One region of the Streptomyces sp. NPDC001880 genome, then DNA from elsewhere that is predicted to be linked to it. Evidence: riboswitches for the same ligand, from Rfam matches in the RefSeq annotation. Region 1 holds a riboswitch; the other holds the start of a gene.

What was found. A riboswitch is a leader RNA that binds a small molecule or an ion and turns the genes downstream of it on or off. The one in region 1 is predicted to bind cobalamin.
Region 2: linked by a shared signal. The riboswitch ahead of ACWCQ6_RS13500 (ribonucleoside-diphosphate reductase subunit alpha) and the one ahead of ACWCQ6_RS00275 (cobalamin biosynthesis protein) in region 1 are both predicted to bind cobalamin.

Annotation. Positions count from the first base shown of each region.
Region 1 is NZ_JBSFET010000001.1:46,980-54,161, forward strand. It holds gene ACWCQ6_RS00255 (alpha/beta hydrolase) at 1-46, opposite strand, end outside; gene ACWCQ6_RS00260 (class II aldolase/adducin family protein) at 440-1,126, opposite strand; gene ACWCQ6_RS00265 (anion permease) at 1,336-2,601, shown strand; gene ACWCQ6_RS00270 (hypothetical protein) at 2,624-2,854, shown strand; cobalamin riboswitch at 3,005-3,133, shown strand; gene ACWCQ6_RS00275 (cobalamin biosynthesis protein) at 3,279-4,277, shown strand; gene ACWCQ6_RS00280 (cobyric acid synthase) at 4,274-5,824, shown strand; gene ACWCQ6_RS00285 (putative cobaltochelatase) at 5,886-7,182, shown strand, end outside.
Region 2 is NZ_JBSFET010000017.1:105,481-112,662, reverse strand. It holds gene ACWCQ6_RS13515 (tetratricopeptide repeat protein) at 1-350, shown strand, start outside; gene def (peptide deformylase) at 486-1,124, shown strand; gene ACWCQ6_RS13505 (ribonucleotide-diphosphate reductase subunit beta) at 1,464-2,483, opposite strand; gene ACWCQ6_RS13500 (ribonucleoside-diphosphate reductase subunit alpha) at 2,483-4,894, opposite strand; cobalamin riboswitch at 5,037-5,164, opposite strand; gene mctP (monocarboxylate uptake permease MctP) at 5,254-6,888, opposite strand; gene ACWCQ6_RS13490 (DUF3311 domain-containing protein) at 6,885-7,139, opposite strand.

The DNA.
Region 1 (7,182 bases):
CGAGGATCGTGGTGACGGCTGCTGCCGTAACTGTTGCCGGGCGCACGGCTTCAGTGTCATGGGGGGTGCGGTACCCCGCCAGCGGACCAGGGCCTGCCCGGCGGATCGGGGCCGGGCAGGGCGCGGCGTCCGGTGCGGTGCGTCGCAGGGCGGAGGGACGTCCGCGTCCTGGATGTATGCGGATGTTCCGACAACGCGTCGAGGTGCCGCAGCCGTCGTCGCGCGCTCGCCGGGGATCACGCGACCGCCTTTGGACCGACCGGCAATTGGGAGGGTGGAGGAAGGAGCCGGGCCAGGTGCGTGCGGCTGCGAGGCGGGTGGGGGTCTCCCCTGCTCGAACGCGGTCGAGAGCTCGGGGAGGGAGCGTTGTCGATCGACGACGACGCGGCGGATGCGCGTGCCCGGCCCCGCGACGCCGCCCTCCCGTCGCCGGTCGGTCTTAGCCCGTCCGGTGGGCCGGGTCGGGTCGGCCCGGCTGTCCGTACCCCTTGAGCGCCTCCCGCACATCGCTGAGCTGCTCCGGCGAGAGCAGGCTCGGAGTGAGTCCGGGGACGGATCTCGCGGCGAGCCAGAGCCGGCAGAGCCATTCCAGCTGGGCGGTCCGGTCGTACGCCTGGTCCAGGGTGGCTCCGTGGGTGACGGTTCCATGGTTCTGGAGGAGGCAGCCCGTACGGTCGCGCAGGGCGGTGAGCATGTTCTCGGCCAGTTCCGCGGTGCCGTAGCGCGCGTAGGCCGCGACGCGGACGGGGCCGCCCAGCATGGCGGCGGCGTAGTGCACCGACGGGACCTCGGGCACCAGCGTGGAGACGGCCGTGGCGTGCACCGCGTGGGTGTGCACGACGGCGGCCGCGTCGGTGTTCCGGTAGACGGCGAGGTGGAGCGGCAGTTCGCTGGTCGGGGCCAGTGAGCCGAGTACGCGGTTGCCCTCCCGATCGACGCCGACGGCATCCCGGGGGCCCAGCCGGTCGTACGGCACTCCGCTCGGTGTGACCAGGATGGTGTCACCGACCCGCGCCGACACGTTTCCCGAGGTCCCGACGACGAGACCCTCGACCGCCGTCCTGCGGGCGGTGGCGACGACATCGTCCCAGGCGCGTTCGATCGCGTTCCGCTGCTGATCGCTCATGCGCCGATCCTGTCAGCCCCGGAGGCGAACGGGTATGCGATCGACCACAGCCGCACCCCGCCGGAAGGCCGGACCGCACCTCCCCCGGACACAAGCAAAATGATTCCAAACCAGTTTGGAACACCCCAGCGCCCCGCCCAGTTCATCTTCTGTTCACCCAGGTCGCCTACGGTCCACATGCCAATGACGTCGAACGATTGCCTGGGTAAATGGAACACATCACGCTGCTACTCGCGATTGTGATCGTGACAGCTCTAGTGTTCGATTTCACGAACGGTTTCCACGACACCGCGAACGCGATGGCGACAACCATCTCGACCGGTGCACTCAAACCGAAGACAGCGGTGGCCATGTCCGCCGTTCTCAATCTCGTCGGCGCGTTCCTGTCGGTGGAGGTCGCCAAGACGATCTCCGGCGGGATCATCAACGAGGACGGGCTGCGAACAGAAGTCATCTTCGCGGCACTCGTCGGCGCCATTCTGTGGAATCTGCTGACCTGGCTGGTCGGACTGCCGTCCAGCTCCTCGCACGCCCTGTTCGGCGGCCTGATCGGCGCGGCCGTGATGTCCTCGGGCTGGTCGTCCGTCAACGGCGGCACCGTCGTCACCAAGGTACTGATCCCCGCGGTCGCCGCCCCCATCGTCGCCGGTCTGGCCGCGCTGCTGGCCACCAGGCTGACGTACCGGATCGGCGGAAAGGTCCGCAACGACGCCCAGGAGAAGGCCACCGCCAAGGGTTACCGGGCCGGCCAGATCGCCTCGGCCGGGCTGGTCTCCCTCGCCCACGGCACCAACGACGCGCAGAAGACCATGGGCATCATCACCCTGGCCCTGGTCACCGGCGGCGTCCTGAACCCGGGTTCCAACCCGCCGGTCTGGGTCATCGTCTCCGCCGGTCTGGCCATCGCGCTCGGCACCTACCTGGGCGGCTGGCGCATCATCCGCACCATGGGCAGCGGCCTCACCGACCTCAAGCCGCCGCAGGGCTTCGCCGCCCAGACCAGTGCGGCCACCGTGATCCTGGCCTCCTCGCACCTCGGCTTCTCCCTCTCCACCACCCAGTCCTGCTCCGGCGCCGTGATGGGCGCGGGCCTCGGCCGCCAGGGCGGTGTGGTCCGCTGGTCCACCGCCACCCGGATGTTCGTCGCCTGGGGTCTGACCCTGCCGGCCGCCGGTCTGGTCGGTGCGGGCGCGGAGCTCCTCACCAAGCAGGGCACCTGGGGTGTCGTGGTGGTCGCGGCGCTGCTGGTCGTGGGCTCCGGTGCCATCTGGCTGGTGTCGCGCCGCAAGCCGGTCGGCCACGACGACGTCGCACCGACGGACGTCGACGACGAGCCCGCGGGCGTCGTCACCACGGCCATCGCCGCCGTCAGCCCGCCGCCCACCACGGCCCAGGCAACGGCCCAGGACCTCATGACCACCATTCCGGCCCCGGCCGGAACCAGCCAGGACCCGGCACGACCCGCCGCCGTCTGACCCGGCCGTCTAAGGATTCAGCATGAACATCGACTGGGCAGCCCTCGGCTCCGTATTCGGCGTCTCCCTCGTTGTGACCGTCGCGCTGGTGGGCCTCTTCACCCTGGGCATCGTCGGCCTCTCCAAGCAACCGGAACCCGCGGCGCAGGGCGGCTCCGGCGGCTCGGTGCTGCTGGCCCGCGCCGGCGGGTACGTCTGCTTCGGGCTGTGCGCGGCGGCCGTCGCGTACGGCATCTATCTGATCGTCGCCTGAAGCACCCCGCGCACGCTCCCGTCGGGCCGGACACCAGCGGTGTCCGGCCCGATGTGGGTATCAGCACACCGCGCCGCCGCAGGTCAACGGCAGGTTGACGGGCGTTCGCGGAGCGTGGTGGACTGCCGGAGCCAATCACGGCGACAGCAGAGGAAGCCGGTGCGAATCCGGCGCGGTCCCGCCACTGTCACCGGGGAGCGGTCCCCCACACCGGACGTCACGGCACGCGCGAGCGGGCTGGAAGGCCGGGGGAACCGCCGATCCGGGAGCCAGGAGACTCTCGTCGCCGGTCACGTCGAACCAGGGCGCGGACCCTGAGTGAGGACATATCGCCATGCCCGGCTGCCGTGCGTCCGCTGTTCCGGCGCTCTCGACGAGAGCCTCCTGTACGAAGGTCCGCCGAGGCGCGACGGCCGGCTGAGCCGTGCGAGCCGACCGCATCTTCGCGTACGGCGCCACGGCCGGTCTGATCGGCGATCTGCTGCTCGGTGATCCCCGCCGGGGACACCCGGTCGCCGCCTTCGGGCGGGCCGCGGCGGGCGTCGAGCGCCTGCTGTGGCGCGACCACCGCGGGTGGGGCGCGCTGCACACCCTCGTCTGCGCCGGAGGCGCCGCGGGTGGTGCCGCGCTGCTCAGCCGTGCCGTACGCCGCAGCCCCGCCGCCTCCGTGGCGCTGACCGCGGCCGCCACCTGGTCCGTCGTCGGCGGCACCTCCCTGGGCCGTGAGGCACGGGCCATCGGCGACGCCCTGAGGGCCGGTGACATCGACCTGGCCCGCGAGCGGCTGCCGCATCTGTGCGGGCGCGACCCGCAGTCCCTGGACGGGCCGCAGATCGCCCGCGCCGTGGTCGAGTCCGTGGCGGAGAACACCTCGGACGCCGTGGTCGGCGCCCTGGTGTGGGGCGCGCTGGCCGGGGTCCCCGGGCTGGCCGGCTTCCGGGCCGCCAACACCCTCGACGCCATGGTCGGGCGCAAGTCGGCCCGCCACCGGCGCTACGGCTGGGCCTCGGCCCGCCTCGACGACCTCGCGGGCTGGCCCGGCGCCCGGCTCACGGCCCTGCTCGCCGTGGCCGCCGGGGGGCGGCCACGTGGAGCGGTCCGCGCCTGGCGGGCCGATGCCGCCAAGCACCCGAGCCCCAACGCGGGCCCGGTGGAGGCCTCGTTCGCGGGCGCGCTCGGCGTCCGGCTCGGCGGCACCCTCGCGTACGGCGGCCTGGTCGAGCACCGCCCCGTGCTCAACGGGGAGACGGGACGGGCGGTGGAGACCGAGGACATCGAGCGTGCGGTGCGGCTGTCGCGCCGGGTGGGCGCGCTGGCCCTCGGCGTGTGCGTGGCGGGACGGCTCGGCGCGGCCCTGGCCGCACGACGGATCACGGGGCGCCGCACCGCGGGGCCCCGCATCGCAGAACGGAGAAGCACATGAGCGGCGGGCTGCTGGTCGCCGGAACCACCTCCGACGCGGGCAAGAGCGTCGTCACGGCAGGCATCTGCCGCTGGCTCGTGCGCCGGGGCGTGAAGGTGGCGCCCTTCAAGGCGCAGAACATGTCGCTGAATTCGTTCGTCACCCGCGAGGGCGCCGAGATCGGGCGCGCCCAGGCCATGCAGGCCCAGGCCGCCCGCGTGGAGCCGACCGCGCTGATGAACCCGGTCCTGCTCAAGCCCGGCAGCGACCGCTCCAGCCAGGTCGTCCTGATGGGGAAGCCGGTCGGCGAGATGAGCGCCCGCGGCTACCACGGCGGCCGGCAACAGGCGCTGCTCTCCACGGTCGTGGACTGCCTGGAGCAGCTCCGGGGCACGTACGACGCGGTGATCTGCGAGGGGGCGGGCAGCCCGGCCGAGATCAATCTACGACGCACGGACATCGTGAACATGGGCATCGCACGGGCGGCGCGCTTTCCGGTGGTGGTCGTCGGCGACATCGACCGCGGTGGTGTCTTCGCCTCGTTCTTCGGTACGACGGCGCTGCTGGCCGCCGAGGACCAGTCGCTGATCGCCGGCTATCTCGTCAACAAGTTCCGCGGTGACGTGTCGTTGCTGGAGCCGGGCCTGGAGATGCTGCGGGACATCACCGGGCGGCCGACGTACGGCGTGCTGCCCTTCGCCCACGGCCTCGGCATCGACGAGGAGGACGGTCTGCGGGTCTCGTTGCGCGGCGCCGTGCGCGAATCGGTCGTCGCTCCGCCGCACGGCGAGGACGTGCTGCGCGTGGCGGTGTGCGCGGTGCCCCTGATGTCGAACTTCACCGATGTGGACGCACTGGCCGCCGAGCCCGGCGTCGTCGTCAGGTTCGTGGACCGCTCCGAGGAGCTCTCCGACGCGGACCTCGTCGTCGTGCCCGGCACCCGGGGCACCGTGAAGGCGCTGGCCTGGCTGCGTGAGCGCGGCCTCGCCGACGCGCTGGTGCGGCGCGCGGCCGAGGGCCGGCCGGTCCTCGGCATCTGCGGAGGCTTCCAGATCCTCGGGGAGCGTATCGAGGACGAGGTCGAGTCGCGGGCCGGGCGGGTCGAGGGCCTCGGCCTCCTTCCGGTACGCATCCGCTTCGACCGCGAGAAGACCCTGGCCCGGCCCGTCGGCGAGGCGCTCGGCGCGCCGGTCGAGGGGTACGAGATCCACCACGGCGTGGCGGACGTGCGCGGTGGCGAGGGGTTCATCTCCGACGGCCGGGGACAGAGCCTGGACGGTTGCCGGGTCGGCGCCGTGTGGGGCACGCACTGGCACGGTGCGCTGGAGAGCGACGAATTCCGCCGCCGTTTCCTGGCCGAGGTCGCGCGGGCCGCCGGCCGGCGCTTCGTCCCCGCTCCCGACACCGCGTTCGCGGCGCTGCGCGAGGAACAGCTCGACCGCCTCGGCGATCTCGTGGAAGAGCACGCGGACACCGACGCGTTGCTGCGTCTTCTGGAGTCGGGCGCGCCGTCGGGGCTTCCCTTCATCGCCCCCGGAGCCCCCGCGGCCCCTGGGAGCCGCCGATGATCCCGGGCGCCGGCCGAGGCCGCCTTTTTCATGCCCATTCACCCGCAGGAAGGACCGCCTCGTGAGCACGCATTTCCCGTTCACCGCCGTCGTCGGGCAGCAGGACCTGCAACTCGCCCTGCTGCTCAACTCCGTCGCGCCGAACATCGGTGGCGTGCTCGTACGGGGCGAGAAGGGCACCGCGAAGAGCACCGCCGTGCGCGCGCTCTCGGCGCTGCTGCCGGAGGTGGACGTCGTCTCCGGGTGCCGTTTCTCCTGCGACCCCGTATCGCCCGACCCGGCGTGTCCCGACGGTCCCCATGAGGCGGGGGCCGGTGTGTCGCGGGACGCCAGGATGGTCGAGCTGCCCGTCGGCGCATCCGAGGACCGGCTCGTGGGGGCGCTCGACATGGAGCGGGCGCTCGCGGAGGGGGTGAAGGCCTTCGAGCCGGGGCTGCTGGCCGACGCGCATCGCGGGATCCTCTACGTCGACGAGGTCAACCTGCTCCACGACCACCTGGTGGACCTGTTGCTGGACGCGGCCGCCATGGGTGCCTCGTACGTCGAGCGCGAAGGCGTCTCCGTACGGCACGCGGCGCGTTTCCTGCTCGTCGGGACGATGAACCCCGAGGAGGGCGAGCTGCGGCCGCAGTTGCTCGACCGCTTCGGGCTGACCGTCGAGGTCGCCGCGTCCCGGGAGACCGATCAGCGGGTCGAGGTCGTGCGGCGGCGGCTCGCCTTCGACGAGGACCCCGCAGCCTTCGCCGCCGGGTGGGCCGACGAGGAGGACGCGCTGCGGGCGAGGATCGCCGCCGCGCGGGCGCTGCTGCCCGAAGTGCAGCTCGGGGACGCGGCGTTGCGGCAGATCGCAGCCACCTGCGCGGCCTTCGAGGTCGACGGGATGCGCGCGGACATCGTGATGGCGCGGACGGCCACCGCGCTGGCCGCCTGGGCGGGGCGGACGGATGTGCTCGCCGAGGACGTGCGGCAGGCTGCCCTGCTCGCGCTCCCCCACCGGCGCCGGCGCAATCCGTTCGACGCGCCGGGTCTCGACGAGGACAAGCTCGACGACACGCTGGAGCAGAACCGCGGCGAGGACGACGACCCGGACCCGGACGGCCCCGGTGGCGGCGGCCGGCCCCCGCGGGGCGACGGCCCCGACACGCCGCCGCGGCCCGAGGGCGAGGCCGGTGACACACCCGCACCGTCCGTACCCGGACAGGGACAGGGGCAGGAGCAGCCCTCCGGGGGCGGTGAACAGCAGCCGGTACGCGCTGCCGAGCCGTTCCGCACAAGGATGCTGAGCGTTCCCGGTCTGGGCGAGGGTGCGGCGGGGCGGCGCTCCCGGGCGCGCACCGAGCACGGGCGTACGACCGGCG
Region 2 (7,182 bases), on a different contig from region 1:
TGCTGCTCGAAGCGGCCACCGAGACGGACCGGGACGCGCTGGAGCAGCTGGCGTCCGACGCCGGGTTCGCCGCCGAGGACTGGTCGTCCTCCGTGCGGCTGCTCTGCCGGGCCTGCTCGGAGAGCCGGATGGAGAGCTACGAGGGCGACGGCGAGCACCTCGACCCGCACGACCACAGCGAGCCGGGGCATCCGGGCCCGCTGGGCCACCGCACCGCCGGTGAGCTGTGGGTGCCCGAGCGGGAGTGCGGGATAGCGGCGCCGGCCGGGCTGGTGCGCGGTCTGCTGGACGGCTGGGTGGCGGACAGCCCGGAAAGCCGCGAGTGGCGGGATCTCGAAGAAGTCTGCTGACCGGTGCCCGTAGGCTGTACAGGCACCGGTCGCGGTGCTCGGGCCCCGGAACTGTCGGGCGGCCGGGTTTCAGGTATGGCCGGGTTTCAGGTTTTATGGCCGGGCTTCAGGTTTTGAGGAAGGCGTACGGCGGAGATGGCGCAGCAGGAGACGGACGTGCAGATCAGCGTCGACGACGAGGGTTTCGTCGTGGACACCGAGGACTGCGAGGCGCGTGAGGCGGCGCATCGCGAGCGCGGCACCTCCCGTCCGATCACGGTCGTGGGCAACCCGGTGCTGCACAAGGAGTGCAAGGACGTCACCGAGTTCGACGACGAGCTGGCCCGGCTGATCGACGACATGTTCGCGAGCCAGCGGACGGCGGAGGGCGTGGGCCTGGCCGCCAACCAGATCGGTGTCGACCTCAAGGTCTTCGTCTACGACTGCCCGGACGACGACGGCGTGCGGCACGTGGGCGCGGTCTGCAACCCGGTGCTCGACGAGCTGGCGCCCGAGGAGCGGGTCCTGGACGACTCCAACGAGGGCTGCCTCTCCGTCCCGACGGCGTATGCCCCGCTGGCCCGCCCGGACTACGCGGTGGTCCGCGGACAGGACGCCAAGGGCAACCCGGTGAAGATCCGGGGCTACGGCTACTTCGCCCGCTGCCTCCAGCACGAGACGGACCATCTGTACGGCTATCTGTACATCGACCGGCTCTCGAAGCGGGACCGCAAGGACGCACTGCGGCAGATGGCGGAGAACACCCCGCGCTACGAGACCGTGCCGAACGACTGAGCGCACACCCGGCTGCCACCGACGGGCCCGGTCCTTCCCGCGAGGGGACCGGGCCCGTCCGGCTTCTTTTCCGAGTGGGCGTCAACTGCCATTCATTTATGGGTAGTTGACGCGCGTTGACTCGTCCGACAGGCTCTCTCCCCACACCTCCTCACGACGGCAGGGAGCCCCCTCGGGGTACTCCCGGTTCGCAGAATGACTGCTGCCCGCCCTCGCCGGGCTCGCCCGCGAGCTGCGCGCCGCGGAACGGGCCCGGAGCGACGGACCCCTACAAACGGCGGGCGCCGCGCGGCCGGTCACGGCTGCGCGGCGCCCTGGCTCAGAAGCTGGGCCCGAATCTCAGAAGTCGTCGTCGAAGGCGACCGAGCCCTCCACCGCCACCTGGTACGCGGACGGCCGGCGCTCGAAGAAGTTCGTCAGCTCCTGCACGCCCTGGAGCTCCATGAACGAGAACGGGTTCTCGGAGCCGTAGACCGCCGGGAAGCCCAGCCGGGTGAGCCGCTGGTCGGCGACGCACTCCAGGTACTGCCGCATCGACTCGGTGTTCATGCCGGGCAGTCCGTCGCCGCACAGATCACGGCCGAACTGCAGCTCCGCGGCCACCGCTTCCTTCAGCATGTCGGTGACCTGTTGCTGGAGCTCGTCGTCGAAGAGGTCCGGCTCCTCCTTGCGGACGGTGTCCACGACCTCGAACGCGAAGTTCATGTGCATCGTCTCGTCACGGAACACCCAGTTGGTGCCCGTGGCGAGACCGTGCAGCAGACCCCGTGAGCGGAACCAGTAGACGTACGCGAACGCGCCGTAGAAGAACAGCCCCTCGATGCACGCCGCGAAGCAGATCAGATTCAGCAGGAAACGGCGGCGGTCGGCCTTCGTCTCCAGCCGCTCGATCTTCTCGACCGAGTCCATCCACTTGAAGCAGAACTGGGCCTTCTCACGGATGGACGGGATCTCCTCGACCGCGTCGAAGGCGGCGGCGCGGTCCTGAGGGTCGGGCAGATAGGTGTCCAGCAGCGTCAGATAGAACTGGACGTGCACGGCCTCCTCGAAGAGTTGCCGCGACAGGTACAGCCGCGCCTCGGGGGAGTTGATGTGCTTGTACAGCGTCAGCACCAGGTTGTTGGAGACGATCGAGTCGCCCGTCGCGAAGAACGCGACCAGCCGGCCGATCATGTGCTGCTCGCCGGGGGACAGCTTGGCGAGGTCGGCGACGTCGGAGTGCAGGTCGACCTCCTCCACCGTCCAGGTGTTCTTGATCGCGTCGCGGTAGCGCTCGTAGAAGTCCGGGTAGCGCATGGGCCGCAGGGTCAGCTCGAAGCCCGGGTCGAGCAGGTTCTTCTCGGAGTCGGTGGTGCTCATTACTGGCAGGCCTCGCAGGACTCGGGGTTTTCGAGGGAGCAGGCGATCGCGTCCGCGTCGGGCGCCGAAGCCTGCTGTACGGGAATGGGGGCGGCGGTCGTGCCCTGGCCAAAGGCGGCACGGGCGATCCGGGTCGCCGGGCGCGAGCGCAGGTAGTACGTCGTCTTCAGCCCCTGCTTCCAGGCGTACGCGTACATCGAGGAGAGCTTGCCGATCGTCGGCGTCTCCAGGAACAGGTTCAGCGACTGGCTCTGGTCCAGGAACGGCGTACGGGCCGCGGCCATGTCGATCAGGCCGCGCTGCGGGATCTCCCACGCCGTGCGGTACAGCGCCCGCACCTCCTCCGGGATCCAGGCGAAGCCCTGCACCGAGCCACTGGCCTCGCGCAGCGCCTCACGGGTGCGCGCGTCCCACACCCCCAGCTGCTTCAGCTCATCCACCAGATACGCGTTGACCTGGAGGAACTCACCGCTGAGCGTCTCACGCTTGAAGAGGTTGGAGACCTGCGGCTCGATGCACTCGTAGACCCCCGCGATCGAGGCGATCGTCGCCGTCGGCGCGATGGCGAGCAGCAGCGAGTTGCGCATCCCGCTCTTCGCGACGCGGGCGCGCAGCGCCTCCCACCGCTCCGGCCAGTTCAGCTCGGTGTCGTAGTGGTCGGGGTGCAGCACGCCGCGTGCCGCCCGCGTCCGCGACCAGGCGGGCAGCGGTCCGGACCGTTCGGCGAGCTCGCAGGACGACTCGTACGCGGCGAGCATGATCCGCTCGGAGATCTTCGTGGAGAGCGCGCGGGCCTCGGGGGAGTCGAAGGGCAGCCGCAGCTTGAAGAAGACGTCCTGGAGACCCATGGCGCCCAGGCCCACCGGGCGCCACTTGGCGTTGGAGCGGCCGGCCTGCTCGGTCGGGTAGAAGTTGATGTCGACGACCCGGTCCAGGAAGGTCACGGCGGTGCGGACGGTGGCGTCCAGCCGCTCCCAGTCGATGGAGCCGTCGGTGACGAACGCGCCGAGGTTGACCGAGCCCAGGTTGCAGACCGCCGTCTCGCCGTCGTCGGTGACTTCGAGGATCTCGGTGCACAGGTTCGACGAGTGGACGACGGTGCCCGGCTCGGCGGTCTGGTTCGCGGTCCGGTTGGAGGCGTCCTTGAACGTCATCCAGCCCTGGCCGGTCTGCGCGAGGGTGCGCATCATCCGGCCGTACAGCTCGCGGGCCGGGATCGACTTGCGGGCCAGCCCCTGGGCCTCGGCGGCCCGGTACGCGACGTCGAACTCGTCGCCCCACAGGTCGACGAGGCCGGGCACGTCGGCGGGCGAGAACAGTGACCAGTCGCCGTCCGCGTCGACCCGGCGCATGAACTCGTCCGGGATCCAGTGCGCCAGGTTGAGGTTGTGCGTACGCCGCTGGTCCTCACCCGTGTTGTCGCGCAGCTCCAGGAACTCCTCGATGTCCGCGTGCCAGGTCTCCAGGTAGACGGCGGCGGCGCCCTTGCGGCGGCCCCCCTGGTTGACCGCGGCGACGGAGGCGTCGAGCGTCTTCAGGAACGGCACGATGCCGTTGGAGTGCCCGTTTGTGCCGCGGATCAGCGAACCGCGGGAGCGGATGCGGGAGTACGGAAGACCGATGCCGCCCGCGTGCTTCGAGAGCCGGGCCACCTGGTGGTAGCGGTCGTAGATCGAGTCGAGCTCGTCCAGCGGGGAGTCCAGCAGGTAGCAGGAGGACATCTGCGGGTGCCGGGTACCGGAGTTGAAGAGCGTGGGGGAGGAGGGGAGGTAGTCGAGCCGGCTCATCAGGCCGTACAGCGCCGCCACTTCGTCCACGGCGCGTTGCGACTCGTCCTCGGCGAGCCCGGACGCGACCCGCAGCATGAAGTGCTGGGGCGTCTCGATGACCTGACGGGTGTGCGGGTGGCGCAGCAGGTAGCGGCTGTGCAGGGTCCGCAGCCCGAAGTAGCCGAAGCGGTCGTCCGCGCCGTCGGCGAGCGAACGCTCCACCAGCGCGTCGAGGGCGGCCGAGTGGTGGGCGACGAACGCGGCGGTGCGGTCCGCGATCAGGCCCTCGCGGTGCCCGACGGCGACCGAGGCGGAGAAGGAGACCGCGCCCTGGCCGGCCGCCTCGTCCGCGATGGTGAGGGTAAGGAGCCGGGCGGCGAGCCGGGAGTAGGCGGGGTCCTCGGAGATCAGACCCGCGGCGGCCTCGGTGGCCAGCGAACGCAGCTCCGCCTCGTCCGCCCGGGCACTGCGGCCGCGCAGCGCGGCCGCAGCGACCCGGCCGGGGTCGGTGTCGGGCAGATCGGCGGTGAGGCCGGTCAGGGTCCGCAGCAGCGCGGCCCCCGGTCCGTCCTGTGCGGCTGCCTCGGACTCGGCTGCTGCGGACGCGGCGGCTGAAGCCGGATCGGCTGGCGCGATGGTCACGTGGTGCTCTCCCTCGCTCGGCTCGGGGCCGGCGGGGAACGGGGCAGCCCTGCGGACGCGCACACCCGGGTCGGGGCAGCGCTCCGCACGGCGTCCACCGGCCCAACCGCGAGGCCCGGACGTCTGGGCATCCGGTTCGGTCGAGCCGGATGCGCTGCCGGCAGGTCATCGGACTGACTCCGGGGTGCACAAAAGTGCACTGGATACACCGTTGCGGGACAGTTCCGGATTCTCACCGGATTCCCCTGCGGCGACAGCGAGGACGAGCATACATGTGGGGGCTGCCCGAAGAGGCAGCCCCCACATGTTGTGTCGGGTCGACCGGGTCCGATCCGTGCGGACGGCCCGGACGCGGGTGGTCAGTGACTGCCCGGCGCCCCCGCGGTGGCCGGCGGGAGTTCCGCCCTGACGCCCGGGTCGCCCGCGTCGGCGGTGTAGTCGGCCGGGGAGGTCTCGTCGATCCCGGCGGGCGCCTTCACGGCGTTCAGGACGAAGGTGAGCACCACCGTCACCACCACGTTCAGCACGAACGCGGTGAGGCCGATGTAGCCGATCTCGCCGATGCCGGGGATCTGTGCGGACGAGCCGCCGAAGTGCTTCTGCGTCGGCGAGGCGACCCCGTACGCGGCCACCGTCCCGTACACCATGCCGACCGCCCAGCCCGCGAGCAGCGCCCAGCGGTGGAACCAGCGGGTGAACAGGCCGCCGACCAGGGCCGGCATCGTCTGGAGGATCCAGATGCCGCCGAGCAGCTGGAAGTTGATCGCGACCGTCTTGTCCATCGTGAGGACGAAGGCGAGCGCGCCGACCTTGACCAGCAGCGACACCAGCTTGGAGATCTTGGTCTCCTGCTCCGGGGTCGCGTCCGGCTTGAGGAAGTCCTTGTAGATGTTGCGGGTGAAGAGGTTCGCCGCGGCGATCGACATGATCGCGGCGGGTACCAGCGCGCCGATGCCGATGGCGGCGAACGCGACGCCCGCGAACCAGTCCGGGAACATGTTCTCGAACAGCTGCGGGATGGCCAGCTGTCCGTTGTCCACCTTGATCCCGGCCGCGATGGCCATGAAGCCGAGCAGCGCCAGAAGGCCCAGCATCAGCGAGTACAGCGGCAGGATCGTGGTGTTGCGCCGGATCACATCACGGCTGCGGCTGGAGAGCGTCGCCGTGATCGAGTGCGGATACATGAACAGCGCCAGCGCCGAGCCCAGCGCCAGGGTGGCGTACCCCCACTGGCCCGCCTCGCCCGGCGCGAGCGCGCCGCGCGGCTTGCCGGTGGCCGGGTTGGTCTGCGAGAACGCATCGCCCGCCTTGGCGAAGACGTCGTCGAAGCCGCCCAGCTTGATCGGGATGTAGATGATCGCCACCGCGATGACCAGGTAGATCAGCCCGTCCTTGACGAACGCGATCAGCGCGGGTGCCCGCAGCCCGGACGAGTAGGTGTACGCGGCGAGCACCGCGAACGCGAGCAGCAGCGGCAGGTCCTTGACGAACCAGTGGGTGTTCTCGCCGCCGCCGACGCCCATCACGTCCAGCACCGCCTGGATGCCGACGAGCTGGAGCGCGATGTACGGCATCGTGGCGAGGATGCCCGTGAGGGCGACCGCCAGCGACAGGCCCTTCGAGCCGAAGCGCCCGCGCACGAAGTCCGAGGTGGTGACGTATCCGTGCTTGTGCGAGACCGACCAGAGCCGCGGCAGGAAGGTGAAGATCAGCGGGTACACCAGGATGGTGTACGGCACGGCGAAGAAGCCCGCCGCGCCCGCCGCGTAGATCGCCGCCGGCACGGCGACGAAGGTGTAGGCGGTGTACAGGTCGCCGCCGAGCAGGAACCAGGTGACCCAGGTGCCGAACGACCTTCCGCCCAGGCCCCATTCGTCGAGGCTGGCCTCGTTCTCGGCCTTGCGCCAGCGCGCCGCCAGGAAGCCCATGACCGTGACGGCCACGAAGAAGAAGATGAAGACGCCGAGCGCGACGCCGTTCACACCGTCCTTCACGCCGACTCACCTCCCTTGCGGGCGCGTTGGTCACGCTGCCACAGCTTGTACGCGATCATCGTGAGCGCGGTGGAGATCAGTACCCAGAGCATCTGGTACCAGTAGAAGAACGGAATGCCGATGAAGGTGGGGTCCACCTTCGCGTACGAACTCACCCAGAGCATCGCCACGAACGGCGCGATGAGACAGAGGGCGATGACCACCCGCACCGGTGTGACGGTGGGCGGCTTTGCTTCTGGGTCTGCTGGCATGCGGCGACTCCGTCCCCTCGCTGATCACCCTGTGATGCGCAGG